Regions from separate parts of the Cryobacterium mannosilyticum genome, predicted to be linked through region 3. Evidence: predicted binding sites of a transcription regulator. Region 3 holds the regulator's gene; each other region holds the start of a gene.
What was found. Region 3 encodes HspR, which represses chaperone genes until heat shock. Its sites were predicted from a motif close to AAGTTGAGTCNNNNNGACTCAACTT; they were not measured.

Region 1 (3,273 bases), on a different contig from region 3:
CCTCTTCATCGCGCTGTCCGCCGTGCGGATGGCCGTCAAGAACGAGATCATCATCGGCGCTCTCCGGGAGCACGCCGACTACGATCCCGAAATGTATGCGGACGCCGCCCGGAACGAACTGGACGTGCTCATTCGCCAGAACGACTCGTACGCCCGGCGGGTGCGCCGCCTCCGGAAGACGCTGACCAGGTCCCGGTGGACCACCGATCTCACCGAGGACCAGCACGCGGACATCAGCCAGCTCCGGCTCCGGCGTCGGGTGCACGAACGGCTCTCGATCGCCCTGCGGGCGGTCGCCGAGGATGACCGGCACGTTGCCCGTATCGTCGAGCGGGCCCAGCGGGCCGCCAGTGACGAGATCCGGGCCGCGGTGTCAGCGAAGCTGGTGCGGCTCGCCATCGACGACCGTGACCCGGACTACGAGGACCGGCGGGCAGCCCGCACCGAGGTGTTCGTGAGCATCGACCTGGCCGTACTCAGGCTCAAGCACGCCGAGAGGTCCGGTTCGCCGGCCAGCGACTACTGATTCCGACGCGGCGCTCCAGGGGGCGCCGCGGTCGGCTCAGCTGCCGGAGAACAACCGGGCGAAGAATCCCTTGGGGGGCGGTTCGTTTTCGTGCCCGCGGCAGCGTTGCGCGCCCGGAACCCCTCGCATCACCTGGTCGACGTGCTGTCCGCACCCGGCCCAGGTTGTCTTTCCGCACTTCCTACACGTCACTGCTCGGCACATTCGATGGTCCCTTTCGTTCAGCTGTCTCGCTCACGATACCCCATGGGGTATCCGTGATGCTGGCAGGGAACTGGGAGCCCGGTTCAGCGGCGGGCCGACCGGGCCGAACGCCAGGCCTGCCAGGCCCCGGTGGACCACAGGGCCCAGAGCACCAGCAGGGGCTGGAAGGCCAGCCGGATGCCCCGGCTCAGGTCGGAGTTGAGCCCGAACGAGTCGGTGGCCGTGACGAACTGGGAGATGTTGCCGGGGAAGACGGCGAGGAAGAACGCGGCGACGACCCAGCCCACCGGCACGCGCCATCGGGGCAGGGCGAGCAGGGCCGCGCCCAGGGCGATCTCGACCAGGCCCGACGCGATCACGACGAAGTCGCCCCCCAGCGGCAGCCACTGCGGTACCTGGGCGAGAAACGCCTCCCGGTTCCAGCTCAGGTGGCTGATCCCGGCCAGGAGCAGGAACGCGCCCAGCAACCAGCGTCCGATCGTTCGGGGGAGGGTGGTCGGGGTGCGCCCGCGGTCGGCGACCTGTCTGGTCATAGTTCAGGACCGCCCGGCGATTGCGGCGGCGACGTCGGCGTCGGTGCGCGCATTGAACACGCCCCACATGATGTGGGTCGGGCCGCTGCCGTCGCTGCCCGGCGCGGCAGCCCGGCTCGTCCACCGGTTGGCCAGGGCCGCGGCGCCGAGCTCGGTCAGCGACGCGGCGATGACCGTCCTGCGCAGCTTGCCGGCGACGACGCTCCCGTCGGGGGCGAGCCGCCAGCCTCGGTCGCTGGCGAGCACCTGGCCGATCTCCTCCTCGGTGAGCCAGCGCGAAAAGCTCCGTGCGGGCGGGGTGATGTCGGTGAGCTTCATCGTGGGCGTGTCTCCGGTCTCGAGCAGGTCTGCCCAGTCCACCACACTCTCCGGTGCCCCGGCCTGATCCGCGCGTCACGGCCGACTCACGGGAAACCCCGGGAATGAAATCAGGATGCCCGCGTTAAGTTGAGTCAAGGGCACTCAAGTTTCACCATCAGGAGGTCACATGCCTACATTCCTTGGTCCCGCAGGGTCCGACGGCGGTTCGTTCGACGAGTTCATCGCCCGCTACCTGCAGGGCCAGCGCGCCGCCCAGTCGGCGCGTCCCATCGACATCACCCGGCTGCTCAGCCGCCGCACCCACGAGGTGCTCGCCCAGGCTGCCCGATACGCGATCGACCACGGCCACTCCGACGTCGACGTGCTCCACATCCTCCGGGTCCTGGCGGTGCAGGAGCCGGCCGCCGGGGCGATCCGGCGAGCCGGGTCGAATCCGGGCGCCATCGCCAAGGCCGCCGAGCAGCGCCTTCCCGAGAAGTCCGAATTGCGCCCCGATGCCGACCCGTCGCTGACGCCGTCGGCGCAGCGCGCGCTGCTGGATGCGCACCAGGTCGCCCGCGCCTTCGGCTCGACCTACATCGACCCGGAACACCTCTTCTTCGCGTTCGTCGTGAATCAGGATTCCCCGGCCGGCCAGGTGCTGGCCGCAGCCGGGGTCACCCAGGAGTCCCTGCAGTCCGGTGCCCGCGCGGCCGAGGACGGCCGGCCGGCCGGTGAGCAGTCCGAAGCGGCCGTGGAATCCGAGACCCCGATGCTGGAGCTCTACGGCACCGACCTCACCCAGCGCGCCCGCGACGGCAAGCTGGACCCGGTCATCGGCCGGGCCGACGAGATCGACCAGACCATCGAGATCCTGTCCCGCCGCACCAAGAACAACCCGGTTCTGATCGGCGAGGCCGGGGTCGGCAAGACCGCGATCGTCGAGGGTCTGGCCCAGGCCATCGTCGACGGGAAGGTCCCTGAGCAGCTGCGGCAGAAGCGGGTGATCGCGCTCGATCTGCCCGCCATGCTCGCCGGCACCCGGTACCGCGGCGACTTCGAGGAACGCCTGACCAAGACGATGGACGAAATCAGCGCGCGCACCGACGAGCTCATCGTCTTCATCGACGAACTGCACACCGTGGTCGGCGCCGGAGGGGCCGGCGACGGGGCGATGGATGCCGGCAACATCCTCAAGCCGCGCCTGGCCCGCGGGGAACTGCACGTGGTGGGAGCGACGACCCTCAAGGAATACCGCACCGTCGAGAAGGACCCGGCGCTCGAACGCAGGTTCCAGCCCGTTCGGGTCGGCGAGCCGAGCATCGACGACGCCGTGCAGATCCTCACGGGTTTGCAGGGCCGGTACGAGGAGCACCACGGCGTGCGCTACACGGCAGAGGCGATCCGGAGCGCGGTCGAAATGTCGGCGCGTTACATCACCGACCGGTTCCTGCCCGACAAGGCCATCGACCTGATCGACCAGGCCGGCGCCCGGCTGCGCCTGAAGCTCGGCTCCCGGCCCGACCTGGCCCGGCTGCGCGAGCGGCTTGCCGCCCTCGAGTCCGAAAAGACCCTGGCGGTGGCCGCCGAACAGTACGAAGAGGCGTCGAGGCTGCGTGACGAGGCCGACACCCTGCAGGAGCAGATCGAATCGGCCGACGCCGGCCGGGCATCCGTGCCCGCCCCGGACGACGCCGTCGTCGGCGAACC
Region 2 (3,273 bases), on a different contig from region 3:
GTTGCCGTCCTGGTAGAAGCGCCAGTAGACGAGGTACTCGTAGTTCGCGACGGTGACGTGGAAGGACACGACGAGGCGGCGCATCCGTCGCACCTCGGCGCCGCCGTCGTGGTCGACGTGCTTCCAGAGCACGGCGTTGTCCTCCTCGTGGATGCAGAAGGCGTTCGGGATCGTGTACGGCTCGCCGCGGCTGTTGTGCAGCACGGCGTCGAGATAGCGGATCTCGCCGAGGCAGTCGCAGCCGAGCTCGAGCGAGGTGGTCATGAAGCCGAGGCCCCACTCGCCGATGTCGAACGCGGTGCGGCGGAAGTGGTCGACGCTGGGGTCGCGGTAGGGCACGACCATTTCGGCGAAGGAGAGCCGGTTGGCGATCGGGCGCACCCGGTCGCCGTCGGTGTAGCTCACGTTGTGCAGGGTCATGCCCTCGCGGTAGTTGAACCCGATGCGGAGCGACCAGTTCTGCCACCGGACCAGGTTGCCGTCGACCGTGAAGCTCGGCCCGTCGGACTGCACGATGTCGAGCGGCGCGAGCGGCGGGCGGCGGCTGAGCTCGCGGATGCGTGGCGGAATCAGGTGCGGGACGTACTCGCCCATCACCTCCGGGCGTTCGACCTCGAACGAGTCCTCGATCTCGAGGAGTTCCATGCTGTTCACGTCGATGACGAAATGCAGGCCGCTGACCGGCCCGGCGTAAGGGTTCGCGCCCTTCTCCCGGCGCACCCAGATGTCCGCCCAGCCGAGCCGCCGGCCGCGGAAGCGGTCGGGGATGACGGCGTCGCCGTAGGTCCAGGTGTCGATGAACACATTGTCGAGGTCGGTGATGCCCCGGCCGGCGAGCACGGCGATCACGTCGGGGTGGGCGCGGAGGGCGGTATCCGCCTCGTCCCACTCGTCCACGGTGAAGTTCGCCTGCACGCCGGGCACAGTGGCCCAGTCGAGCAGGGAGTCGTCGGTGAGGGAGACCACCGCGACCCAGGTGCTGTTCTCCGCGCGGTTGAGCACGACGAGCCTGGCCCGCCGGTCCGGCACGGTGCCGTCGGCTTCGAAGGCCCGGACGGCGCCCTTGGGGGGTTCGACGAGTTCGATCGAGGCGAAGCGCCAGCCGTCGCCGACCCCGTGTTCGCGGGCGAGGATGGCGGACGCGGCGCTGAACTCGGCTCCGGCAAGTGGATCGAGCGGGTGAAAGGCCATCGTGATTCCTCTGCGTTGAAGAGTGGATGTCTGTGGGGCGTGAAGATGCGGTCATCCACACCGTACATCCAGAGGACGGTTCGTGGCGGCGGAAGATCGGGGGCCGGGCGCAGTGAATTCGCCTGCCCCGCGCCCGGGCGGGCGCGGTGCTGGCGTGTCGGTCGAATATGAAATAAAGTTGAGTCGATGAGGCTCAGCTTTTTCGTTGGTCTCCGTGTGGGGCCGGCCGGCCAGAGAGAGGTTTCCCGATGCAAGCAGGTCAGCAGCCGCCCCAGGAAGACGCCAAGACGGCCCTCGAGCAGTACGGGGTCAACCTCACCGAGATCGCCAAGAGCGGCAAGCTCGACCCGGTGATCGGCCGGGATGCGGAGATCCGCCGGGTCAGCCAGGTGCTCACCCGGCGCACCAAGAACAACCCCGTGCTGATCGGCGAACCCGGCGTCGGCAAGACGGCGGTCGTGGAGGGCCTCGCCCAGCGCATCGTCGCCGGCGACGTCGCCGACTCGCTCAAGGGCAAGCAGCTCGTGTCCCTCGACCTGGCGGCCCTGGTGGCCGGGGCCAAGTACCGCGGCGAGTTCGAGGAGCGGCTCAAGGCCGTGCTCAAGGAGATCAACGACGCCGAGGGGCAGATCATCACCTTCGTCGACGAGCTGCACACGCTGATGGGCGCCGGCGGCGGCGAAGGCTCGGTCGCGGCCTCCAACATGCTCAAGCCGATGCTGGCCCGCGGCGAACTGCGCCTGATCGGCGCCACAACCCTCAACGAGTATCGCGAGTTCATCGAGAAGGATGCCGCGCTGGAGCGCCGCTTCCAGCCGGTGCTCGTGGACGAGCCCAGCGTCGAGGACACCGTGGCCATCCTGCGCGGGCTCAAGGAGCGCTACGAGGCCCACCACAAGGTGACGATCGCGGACTCAGCGCTGGTGGCCGCGGCATCCCTCTCCAATCGCTACATCACCGCCCGACAGCTGCCGGACAAGGCGATCGACCTCATCGACGAGGCCGCGAGCCGGCTGCGGATGGAGATCGACTCGGCGCCGGTGGAGATCGACGAGTTGCGCCGCAGCGTCGACCGGCTCAAGGTGGAGGAGCTCGCCTTGAAGAAGGAGAAGGACGACGCATCGAAGCAACGCCTCGAGAAGCTGCGGGGTGACCTCGCGGACCGTGAGGTTAACTTGACGGCGCTGAAGGCCAGATGGGACCGCGAACGGGCTTCGCTGAATCGGGTGGGCGACCTCAAGAAGCAGTTGGATGAAGCCCGGGTGCTCCGCGATCGCGCCGAACGTGAAACCGACTTCCAGGAACGTTCGCGACTGGAGTTCGACGTCATGCCCAGAATCCAGAAGGAGATCGAAGCTGCCGAACGCGCTGAAGCGTCCCCGGACGAGCCCCGCATGGTCGGCGACCACGTCACCGCGGAGGACATCGCCGCGGTCGTGGCCATGTGGACCGGCATCCCAGTGGGCCGGCTGCTGCAGGGCGAGACCGACAAGCTGCTGAACCTGGAGGGCGAGCTCGGACACCGGCTGATCGGGCAAAAAGAGGCCGTGCGCGCCGTCGCCGACGCCGTGCGCCGCAGCCGAGCCGGCATCTCCGACCCGGACCGGCCGACCGGGTCGTTCCTCTTCCTCGGGCCGACCGGCGTCGGCAAGACCGAACTGGCCAAGGCGCTCGCCGAGTTCCTCTTCGACGACGAGAAGGCGATGGTGCGCATCGACATGAGCGAGTACGGGGAGAAGTTCTCCGTCTCCCGGCTCGTCGGGGCGCCCCCCGGTTACATCGGCTACGAGCAGGGCGGGCAGCTCACCGAGGCCGTGCGCCGCCGCCCCTACTCGGTGATCCTGTTCGACGAGGTGGAGAAGGCGCATCCGGAGGTCTTCGACGTTCTGCTGCAGGTGCTCGACGACGGCCGGCTGACGGATGGCCAGGGCCGCACCGTGGATTTCCGCAACACGATCCTGGTGCTGACCTCGAACCTCGGTTCGCAGTTCCTGATCGACGCGAGCCTCAGCCGGCAGCAGAAGGAGGACGCCGTGCAGCAGCTCGTGCGGCAGACCTTCAAGCCGGAGTTCGTCAACCGTC
Region 3 (3,273 bases):
GAGAAGCAAGCTCCTCATCACCGTTCGACTTGCATGTGTTAAGCACGCCGCCAGCGTTCGTCCTGAGCCAGGATCAAACTCTCCGTAAATGTTTGATTGCACGGATGCAAGCATCCGGCACATCTAGTGTGACTGACCGCCGGAATGGGCGGACCAGACACAAGTTTGAAACTGACAGAACAAATCATTACTGACTTGCTTTGTTGTTTAAATGTTTTCCAAAGGAATCTCTTCCGCGGTACTCCCTAGAAAGGAGCCCTACGACCGAGGTTTTTGGCATTTGACATTGTGCACGCTGTTGAGTTCTCAAGGATCGGACGCACCCGACTTCAGGCCCAAATGGGCTGTCGCTTCGGGGCTCTTCCTGTTGTTTCTTGTTGTCGTGTTCGGTCCCGGTGAAGGGACTCAACACGACATCATCAAGCAGAATCTGACTGGCAGAAACTGACTTGGGAGTGGTCCCGCTTGAGGCCGGTAAGCACTTCCGCTTTCCGAACCTGTGGGGTGACTTGAATGACATTACGGTGAATCCCCGGGGGCCGCAACTCTCGTCTACATCCCGGGCGTGTCGCCCCCGGACGCGGGTCAGCACGGGCCCGACCGGCGGTTCGCAGCCACGGCTTGAGGGGTCAGGAACGGGTGGAGACCGTGACGGTGAACTTGGAGTTCCGGCCGACCTGGCGGGTGGGTCCGACGATGCGGGTGAGCGCGGGACGGTAGCCCAGGTGCGTGTTCCAGACCGTCCAGAGTTCACCGCCGGGTGCGAGCACTCTGGCGGCGTCGTCGAACAGCTTGAGGGCGATGCCGGCGTGGACCGACGACCCGATGTGGAACGGCGGGTTCAACAGGATCAGCTCAGCGGAGGCATCCGGTCGGCTCGCCAGGGCGTCGTCCCTGATCACCGACACCCGGTCGGCGACGGAATTGGCGACCATGGTGGCGCCGGCCGACGCTACGGCGGCCGCGGACTGGTCGGAGGCGATGACGGTGAGGTCGGGGCGGCGCAGGGCCAGGCCTGCCGCGAGCACGCCGGTGCCGCAGCCGAGGTCGATTGCCGTGCGGGCTCCCGGTTTCATCCGGCCGAGGAACTCGAGCAGGTACCGGGTGCCGATGTCGACGGTGGTTCCCGCGAACGCCGCGCCGTGCGCGCAGACGGTGATGGCCAGGTCCTCGTGGCGCTGGGTGTGCGGCCAGTCCGGGGTGGTCCCGGCCGAGGGCGGCCGGATCGGGCCGGTCGCGACCAGCACCCGCGACTTCTGACGGGCCGGAGTCACGTCCAGCCTGGTGAAGTGGCGGGCGAACACCCCGTTCATCGCCGGCGCCATGTGCTTGATCCGGCCACCCGCGAAGACGGTGACGTCGGCGGCGGCCCACCGCGCGATGGCGCCGACGATCTCGTCGAGGGCCGAGAGGCTCCGCGGGAGCTGCAGCAACACCACCCTGGCGCCGGAGAGCAGTTCCTCGGTGAGGCCCACCGAGCGGTACGCCCCGGCCAGACCGGCGTCGGCGGCGTTGCGGGCGAGGGCGAGTTCCCCCGAGAGCACGTCCTGGTGCACCCGGATGTCGCGGGCTCCCCCGAGGTGCGCCGCGCCCAGGGTCAGGGCACCGTATCGGTCTTCGATCACCACGACCTCGCCGGGGGCCGCGGCCGCGACGGCGTCGGCCGCCTCATCGAGGATCAGCCGGTCGCTCGCATCCACGGCGAAGAGGTTGTCGGCTTCGACATCCGGGTAGCGCCGCAGCCGTTCGAAGGCGAAGGGGGACGGCTGGGCGGCCGCCCCGGTCAGATGGCTCATGCGGCGCTATTCCCGGTGGCCGAGCGGGCGCCAGATCACGATCTGGTTCGCGCGCCTGGTGCGGGTGCCGGCGCGCATCGAGATGACCTCACCGGCCGAGCCGGCCGCGAAGACACGGCGGCCCGGACGGTTGAGCAGTTCGTCGGCGAGGGCTGCCTCGAGTTCGCGCAGGCGGGACTCGAGCCCGCGAACATGGTCTTCGAGTTCGAGGATGCGCCGGATGCCTTCCAGGCTCACACCCTCGGCACCCAGGTCCGCGATCTCCCGCAGCTTCGCCACGTCCCGCATGGAATACCGGCGGGACCGACCGGGGGTGCGGTCGGGGCTCACCAGCCCCAGGCGGTCGTACTGGCGGAGGGTTTGCGGGTGCATGCCCGCAAGCTCCGCCGCCATCGAGATCACGAAAACCCGGGTGTTCTCATCCACCGCTAGTCTCTCGCCTTCGCCAGGAGGTCGTCGCGCGGGTTCTCCTTCGGCAGGGCTGCCGCGAAGGCTTCGAGTTTCTCCTCCGCGTCCTTCGACAGGTGCGACGGCACGGCAACCTGAACCTCGGCGAGCAGGTCGCCGGTGCCCTTGGGTGTCACGACGCCTCTCCCCTTGACGCGCAGCACGCGCCCGCTCGGGGTGCCGGGCACGATCCGCAGCTTGACCGGGGGACCGCCCAGGGTGGGCACCTCGATCGTCGCCCCCAGCGTGGCCTCGACGAAGGTGACCGGAACGGCCACCCTGAGGTTGAGCCCCTCGCGCTCGAAGACCGGATGCTTGCGCACCGAGACCGTGAGCACGATGTCGCCGGCCTCGCCGCCGTCGGGGCTGTGCTGCCCCTGGCCGCGAAGCTTGATCTTCTGCCCGTCGGCGACACCGGCCGGGATCTTCACCTTGATCGCGCGGCCATCCTGCGTCTGCAGGGTGATCTGGTCACCATGGGTGGCCGTGATGAAGTCGACCGTGGTCGACGCGATGACGTCACGCCCACGGGTCGGGCCGCCGTAGCCGCGGAAGCCGCCGCTCGTGCTGCCGAAACCGCCGCCGCCGCCTCCGCCACCTCGGCCGAACAGCCCGCCGAGGAGGTCGTCGTAGCCGCCCTGCTCGTAGGAGTAGCCCTGTTGTCGGGCACCGCCGCCGAACATGCCGCCGAACACGTCGTCGAAACCGCCGGCCTGCCCGCCGCCGCCCCGGGGGGCGGTGAAGCGAGCTCCACCGCCCATGGCGCGAACGGCATCGTACTCCTTGCGCTGGGCAGGGTCGCCGATCACCGAGTGCGCCTCGCTGATTTCCTTGAACTTCGCCTCGGCTGCCGGGTTGCCCGGGTTGGAGTCAGGGTGGTACTTTCGCGCCAGCTTCCGGTAAGCCTTCTTCAGCTCGGCCGGAGTGACGTCCTTCGATACCCCCAGGACCTTGTAGAAGTCCTTGTCAAACCAGTCCTGGCTAGCCATCGCTCGGTACCTGAACTACGACCTTGGCCACCCGCAGGAGC

Region 1: a site for HspR is predicted at 1,708-1,732, ahead of E3O32_RS04035 (ATP-dependent Clp protease ATP-binding subunit). Genes of this name have one in related genera too.
Region 2: a site for HspR is predicted at 1,367-1,391, ahead of E3O32_RS09090 (ATP-dependent Clp protease ATP-binding subunit). Genes of this name have one in related genera too.

What each region holds. Positions count from the first base shown of each region.
Region 1 is NZ_SOFM01000010.1:33,494-36,766, reverse strand. Features, by position in the region: gene E3O32_RS04055 (hypothetical protein) at 1-526, shown strand, start outside; gene E3O32_RS04045 (DoxX family protein) at 814-1,263, opposite strand; gene E3O32_RS04040 (hypothetical protein) at 1,267-1,623, opposite strand; gene E3O32_RS04035 (ATP-dependent Clp protease ATP-binding subunit) at 1,751-3,273, shown strand, end outside.
Region 2 is NZ_SOFM01000025.1:10,284-13,556, forward strand. Features, by position in the region: gene E3O32_RS09085 (primary-amine oxidase) at 1-1,191, opposite strand, end outside; gene E3O32_RS09090 (ATP-dependent Clp protease ATP-binding subunit) at 1,440-3,273, shown strand, end outside.
Region 3 is NZ_SOFM01000030.1:1,882-5,154, forward strand. Features, by position in the region: rRNA gene E3O32_RS10940 (16S ribosomal RNA) at 1-89, opposite strand, end outside; gene E3O32_RS10945 (class I SAM-dependent methyltransferase) at 630-1,796, opposite strand; gene E3O32_RS10950 (heat shock protein transcriptional repressor HspR) at 1,803-2,222, opposite strand; gene E3O32_RS10955 (DnaJ C-terminal domain-containing protein) at 2,225-3,232, opposite strand; gene E3O32_RS10960 (nucleotide exchange factor GrpE) at 3,225-3,273, opposite strand, start outside.